3 regions of the Bradyrhizobium sp. ORS 285 genome follow, and region 2 is predicted to be linked to each of the others. Evidence: predicted binding sites of a transcription regulator. Region 2 holds the regulator's gene; each other region holds the start of a gene.
What was found. The regulator LexA, encoded in region 2, represses DNA repair genes until DNA is damaged. The targets are predictions, from matches to a motif close to TGTTCNNNNTGTGTTCNG.
Positions count from the first base shown of each region.

Region 1 (2,265 bases), 1.4 Mb from region 2:
TCGGGACAGACCGCGCGGGCATTCGCCAAGGGCTGGCCGAGCGATACGCCGTGACGCGCGGCCGCCTCGTCGAGCGAATGGATCAGCAGCGCATTGGCGTCCTTGATGACGACGACCTGCGGCTTGCCTTGCTCAAGCGGATCGGCGCTGCGGCTCCGCTTGATGCGCTCGATGGGCAGGCGCGGCAGCCACAGGCTGAGGATCCGCCGCCGGTTCGCTGAAACGGCACGCATCGGGCATCCACTCCATGATCCATTGTCCGGTCTGGCCGTGACGGTTGCGAATGAGCTCGGCATCGAGGCGCGGTGCGCCCCACGCCATCCATGGCGCCACCACAGGCGACGGCGCGGTGCGCACCATCCAGCGCGTCTCCGCGGTCGAGGGCTCCGGCGTCGCGGCGACGCGCAACAGCAGCGCGGTCACGCCGGACTCCTGCGCCGCCAGGGTCAGCTTGCGGCTGGCGACGAGATCGAGCTTTGGCGTCTCGCCCCACACCTCCAGCATCACACCGCCCAGCGCATCGCAGGCGAGCGCATCGGCGGCGGTGCGCAAAGCGTGATCCAGATCGGGCGCGCGCACGACCACGAGGCGGCGCGGATCGAGGCCGAGCTCGGCGAGCCCGCTCATCGACAGCGCGCCGGCCTCGCGTTCGGCAAAGTCCTGCCGGATCCAGATCAGCGGCCGGCGCGCGGCGACACGCGCCGCCAGGCCGCACACGAAACCGGTCGCGGCCGCCGCCTGGCGGCCGCCTTCCGCGAACACCTCGTGCAGCGCGCCGGTGGCGAGCCCGCCCTGCAGCACCGCGTCCGCCTCGTCATGGCCGAGCGCGACTCGGCGCAGATCATGCGCGCCATCGGCCGCTTCGAGACGGGCAATGCGGCCGCGCAGACGCGCGAGCGTATCCATGCGTGCGCCGGTCATCCGTCGCCGCTCCTTTCATCCATCGTGCGGGTGCTGCCGTTCTCTTTGTGAACGCAGGCAATGAACCCGCGACGATCTCCTTTGTTCATGATACGTTCTAATATAAAGCTAACGCGTCAAAGAGAGTCAATCGGGATTGACCCGGTCCGGATTCAACGAGTGGAATCAAAGGGATTCAAAAGCATGGAGCTGCTGCGCAAACTGGAGATCCTGGCCGATGCCGCCAAGTACGACGCGTCCTGCGCCTCCAGCGGTACGGAGATGCGGGATTCCCGTGACGGCAAGGGCCTCGGCTCGACGTCGCCGGGCATGGGCATCTGCCACTCCTATGCGCCGGACGGACGCTGCATCTCGCTGCTCAAGATTTTGCTCACCAACGCCTGCAACTTCGACTGCCTGTATTGCGTCAACCGCGCCTCCTCCAACGTGCCGCGCGCGCGATTCATGGTCGACGAGGTGGTGAAGCTCACGATCGACTTCTATCGCCGCAACTACATCGAGGGACTGTTTCTGTCGTCGGGCATCATCCGCAGCCCGGACTACACGATGGAGCAGGTCGTCAGCGTCGCGCGCAAATTGCGCGAGGAGCATCGCTTCCGCGGCTACATCCATCTGAAGACGATTCCGGAAGCCGACGAGGCGCTGATCGCGGAGGCCGGCAAATATGCCGACCGGCTCAGCATCAACATCGAGACGCCGCTCGAGGACAGCCTCACCAAGCTGGCGCCGGAGAAGGACCAGCGCGCGATCCGCCGCACCATGGGGCGCCTGCGGCTCAAGCTCGACGAGACGGCGGAGGCGAAGAAGACGGTGCGCCGCGCCAGGCCGCCGCGGTTCGCGCCGGCCGGCCAGAGCACGCAGATGATCGTCGGCGCCGATGCCGCCAACGACCGCACGATCCTGTCGACCTCCGCCAATCTCTACGGCGCCTACAAGCTCAAGCGGGTCTATTACTCGGCTTTCAGCCCGATTCCTGACGCGAGCCGCGCGCTGCCGCTGCAGGCCCCGCCGCTCGTGCGCGAGCACCGGCTGTATCAGGCCGACTGGCTGATGCGGTTCTACGGCTTCGATGCGGAGGAGATCGTCGAGGAGAACGAAGGCATGCTGCCGCTCGACATCGACCCCAAGCTCGCCTGGGCACTGCGCCACCGCGACCGCTTCCCGCTCGACATCAACAAAGCCAGCCGCGAGGAACTGCTGCGCGTGCCCGGCTTCGGCGCCCGCACCGTGCAGCGCATCCTCGCCACCCGACGCACCACGACGATCCGCTTCGCGGATCTGGCCCAGCTCAATGTGATCCGGAACAAGGCGCTGCCGTTCATCGTTTTGTCAGACCACCGGCCG
Region 1 is NZ_LT859959.1:4,630,876-4,633,140, forward strand. Features, by position in the region: gene BRAD285_RS20940 (DNA polymerase Y family protein) at 1-233, opposite strand, end outside; gene BRAD285_RS20945 (ImuA family protein) at 133-921, opposite strand; gene BRAD285_RS20950 (putative DNA modification/repair radical SAM protein) at 1,105-2,265, shown strand, end outside.
Region 1: BRAD285_RS20945 (ImuA family protein) is a predicted target of LexA. The motif match lies at 1,004-1,021, and genes of this name have one in related genera.

Region 2 (2,265 bases):
GGCGATCACGACCTGGTCAAGCAGGCGCTCGAGGCCGAGGGCGTCGAGATGGCGTTCTGGAAGATCGCGATGCGGCCGGGCAAGCCGATGATGCACGGACGGCTCGGCGGCATGCGCGTGATCGGCCTGCCGGGCAATCCGGTGTCGTCCTATGTCTGCGCCATCCTGTTCCTGGTGCCGTTGATTCGCAGCCTGCTCGGCCGCGAGGCGCTGCTGCCGCGCGAGACCGCCCTGCTCGGCCGCGAGCTCGGCGCCAATGATTCGCGCGAGGACTATCTGCGCGCGCAGCTCGAGGAGCGCGCCGACGGCACGCTGGTCGCGACCCCTGTGACGCAGCAGGATTCGTCGCTGCTCGGCAATCTCGCGCTCTCGCAGGCACTCGTCATTCGTCCCGCCTTTGCGCCAAAGGCCCCTGCGGGAAGCCCCTGCGAGATCCTGCGGCTGCCGAACTGAGCCGCGTCCCCCGGCAAAGCCCGGTCCGTTCATCATATTTTTAGGATTGCGGAACACACATCGAACATATAGTGTCCGTTCATGATTTGTTTTTAGTATGTTGCGGAACGACGCGAAGACGCTCGTCCGGCTCGCAGAGAGATGAGGAGCTCCGATCGAGGAGCTCGCGAGTCGGACGACATCAAACCGGGGACCAGGTCGAGATGCTGACGCGCAAACAGTACGAACTTCTGCGGTTCATCAACGAACGGCTCAAGGAAGCCGGCGTGCCGCCGTCCTTCGACGAGATGAAGGACGCGCTCGACCTGCGTTCGAAGTCCGGCATTCACCGCCTGATCACCGCCCTGGAGGAGCGCGGCTTCATCCGCCGGCTGCCCAATCGCGCCCGCGCCATCGAGGTCATCAAGCTGCCCGAGCTGTCGCAGGCCGCCGGCAACCGCCGCGGCTTCACGCCGTCGGTGATCGAGGGCAATCTCGGCAAGGTTCGCACGTCGACACCGGCGCTTGATGATGGCGAGCGCCCGGTGGCGGTGCCGGTGATGGGCCGCATCGCCGCGGGTACGCCGATCGAGGCGCTGCAGACGCGCAGCCACACCATCAGCGTGCCGGCCGACATGCTCGGCAATGGCGATCACTATGCGCTGGAGGTGCGCGGCGATTCGATGGTCGACGCCGGCATCCTCGACGGCGACATGGCGCTGATCCAGCGCAACGAGACCGCCGACACCGGCGATATCGTGGTGGCGCTGATCGACGATGAGGAAGCCACCCTGAAGCGCTTCCGCCGCCGCGGCGCATCGATCGCGCTCGAGCCGGCCAATACCGCCTATGAGGTGCGCATCCTGCCGCCCAACCGGGTGAAGATCCAGGGCAAGCTGGTCGGGCTGTATCGCAAGTACTGATCGCGCACGCCGCGCAGTCGCGGTGATGCACCGCGGTTAGCATCGCGAGATGCACAATCGGTCGGCTAAGCGCGAACGAGCTTCGCGCGTAGCTCAAAAACAAGTCACACGCGAGCGCACCCTATGATGTGCAGCGCGGCATGCTCAAACGCTTGTGATCGTCAGCGGCTGCACGCGATGAAGATCAGCGCAGAATTGCCGCGAAGCGCGCGCTAACATTCTCCTCGATGTCCACTCTGATAGAGGCCTGCGCCTGTCCGGGGGGAGCGTGGGTCAGCTATCTCTGAACGAGGAGCGATCCGATGTGTGACTACAGCCTCCATGCCGTTGCCTCCCGTCCCGCCAAAGTCGGCGAGACGCTGATCTCGACGACGTTCCGCGGCACTGCAACCCGCGGCTTCGCGCTGGAAAGCGAGCCGACCGTTGCGGTGTGCATGCTGCCCGGCACCGAGCTCGCCTTCGCCGAGGACGTCCGCTACGACAGCCGCTGGCTGTGGACGCGGACCATCCGCGAGCGCGTCGCCAAGTTCAACACCATCGAGAAGCACATTCCCGATCGCCATCACGACGCGATCGAGTTCGCCGACGGCCGCCACGTCCTGGTGACACAGCTCTGCGAGGGCCAGCGCGTGACGGTGCTGCAATTGCCCGTCACCAAGCAGCCCGGCGAGCACCGTCCCGAGCAGGCAGAGGAGCGGCCGGCGGCGCAGACCCCATCGATCCGGCGCATCAGCATCACCTGACGATCTGATCGCCAACTGATCGCATTCCTCGGATCGCGCGCCAACATCGCGGCGGCTCTCGGCCGGCATCTGCCGGTGCCGAGGGCCGTCGCGCAGCAATGAGCGATCCACCGAACTAATCGTCGACGCCCTGCTCCGACTCTGGCGGCGTCGCATCCTGAACGCGC
Region 2 is NZ_LT859959.1:3,213,138-3,215,402, reverse strand. Features, by position in the region: gene glp (gephyrin-like molybdotransferase Glp) at 1-453, shown strand, start outside; gene lexA (transcriptional repressor LexA) at 657-1,355, shown strand; gene BRAD285_RS14435 (hypothetical protein) at 1,658-2,098, shown strand; gene BRAD285_RS14430 (ComEC/Rec2 family competence protein) at 2,214-2,265, opposite strand, start outside.

Region 3 (2,265 bases), 120 kb from region 2:
CGTCATGGCCGGGCTTGACCCGGCCATCCATCTCTTTCGAAGAGGATGGATCACCGGGTCTCGCGCCTTCGGCGCGGCCCGGTGATGACGAGGAGGGGGCGGGGTCGGCGAATTCGACGACGGCGAGACCCTCGGCGAGTTTCAGCGCGGTTTCAAAGCTCTCGGCCAGGCGCTGGCCGATGTCGGGGCGCACGACGATGCGGTCGACGACGACGTCGATGTCGTGCGGAAACTTCTTGTCGAGCGTGGGCGCCTCGGCGAGCTCGTGGAAGGTGCCGTCGATCTTGACGCGCTGAAAGCCCTTCTTGAGGTATTCGGCGAGTTCCTTCTTGTACTCGCCCTTGCGGCCGCGCACGACCGGGGCCAGCAGATAGAGGCGGGTGCCCTCCGGCAGCGCCAGCACGCGGTCGACCATCTGCGATACGGTCTGGCTCTCGATCGGCAGGCCGGTCGCGGGTGAGTAGGGCACGCCGACGCGCGCCCAGAGCAGGCGCATGTAGTCGTAGATCTCGGTGACGGTTCCGACGGTGGAGCGCGGGTTCTTCGACGTCGTCTTCTGCTCGATCGAGATCGCCGGCGACAGGCCGTCGATCTGGTCGACATCCGGCTTCTGCATCATCTCCAGGAACTGGCGCGCATAGGCGGAGAGCGATTCGACATAGCGGCGCTGGCCCTCCGCATAAATCGTGTCAAAGGCGAGCGAGGATTTGCCGGAACCGGACAGGCCGGTGAACACCACGAGCTTGTCGCGGGGAATCTCGACGTCGACGTTCTTGAGGTTGTGCTCGCGGGCGCCGCGGATGGTGATCGCCCGCAGACTCGACTGATTGGCTTGCGCGCGCTGCTTGGCCTTGATCACTTCATCCATGACGATTGTCCCACGGCGCAGGGCTGCGCCATCGTTGCAGGCGCGTTCTGCCGGAAGCCGGCCCTCGGACGCCAGGGGGAAAGGTATCGTCGGAACGTAGGAAGAACGGGCCCGGATTTCCAGTGCCCCGAGCGAATCATCAACAATGCGCTCGCGACATGGCAGCGAGTGGCAGGAGCGGAACCGCTCCGCAATTGGCGGGGGCGGCCGGGCGATCGATCGGGAAGCGGATTCGACAAAGAAAAAACCTCCGCCCTTGTGGAGCGGAGGCCTGTGCGTTGGCCCGAAGGCCGCAGTTCTTAGAAGTGGTAGTTCACGCCGACCTGAACGCTGTGCAGGTTCAGGTTGCCGGTCGGCAGAGCGCCGTTGAAGTAGGTCTTGCCGTCGAAGCTCTTGTAGAGGTACTCGGCCTTGACCGACCACTTCGGAGCGAACATCACCTCGACGCCGCCGCCGGCGGTCCAGCCGCTCAGGAACTGCGAGTCGGAGACGCTGACGCCCAGCGCCGAGAGGCTGATCTTGTTGTTGGCCCAGGCGTAACCACCGGTGCCGTACACCAGCACGGTGTTGAAGGCATAGCCGATGCGGCCGCGGACCGTACCCGTCGCGTCGATCTTGCTGCCGACGGCAACAGCACCGAAGCCCGGAACAACGCCACCGACCGAGTCCTTGATGTCGGCCCAGGCAGCGTCGGCCTCAACGCCGAACACCCACGCGCCGGTCTGCCAGTTGTAGCCGGCGGTGCCGCCCGCGAAACCACCCTTCGGGCTCAGGATGCCGCCGTTGTCCGTGGTCGCGTAACCGCCCATGCCGCCGAGGTAGAAGCCACCCCAGGTCGGAACCGGCGCGAGAACCGGGGCCTTGGTGTAGGTCGGACGCGCGGCAAGATCGGCAGCGGCAGCGGGAGCAGCCAGGGCGGCCAGGGCCACGGTCGCAAGCAGGATCTTCTTCATTCTTGTCTCCAGTTTATTCCTCGAAGTCCGCGTCGCACCGAAGCTTTCACGCACGAAACAGACTCACCCGTTCAAGTTGACGATCACCCTATAGCCGGGTTCCGTGCGGATTACCGTCACCCTGAAGCCACACTCGCGGCCAAACCGCGTTTTTGCGGGCGGGTTCCCGAAAGCCATTGTGACTCAATTGCTTGGTTCCGGGTGTGGCCTGCGGATCAAGGTGTCATCCGGGCAACAAAAAAGGCCGGCTTTCGCCGGCCTTTGGGAACTCGCGGTTGATCGGTCGATCAGTATTTCGCCACGACCGGGCCACCGAAGCGGTAGTTCAGGCGGGCCGTGAACAGGTCGACATCCTGCTTGATGGTGTCGGTCTGGGTGAAGACCGCGCCGCGGAACGGGACGTTGGTGTTGCCCATGAACAGGTGGTCGTACTCGAAGCCGACC
Region 3 is NZ_LT859959.1:3,331,712-3,333,976, forward strand. Features, by position in the region: gene uvrA (excinuclease ABC subunit UvrA) at 1-868, opposite strand, end outside; gene BRAD285_RS15005 (outer membrane protein) at 1,168-1,821, opposite strand; gene BRAD285_RS15010 (outer membrane protein) at 2,109-2,265, opposite strand, start outside.
Region 3: uvrA (excinuclease ABC subunit UvrA) is a predicted target of LexA. The motif match lies at 959-976, and genes of this name have one in related genera.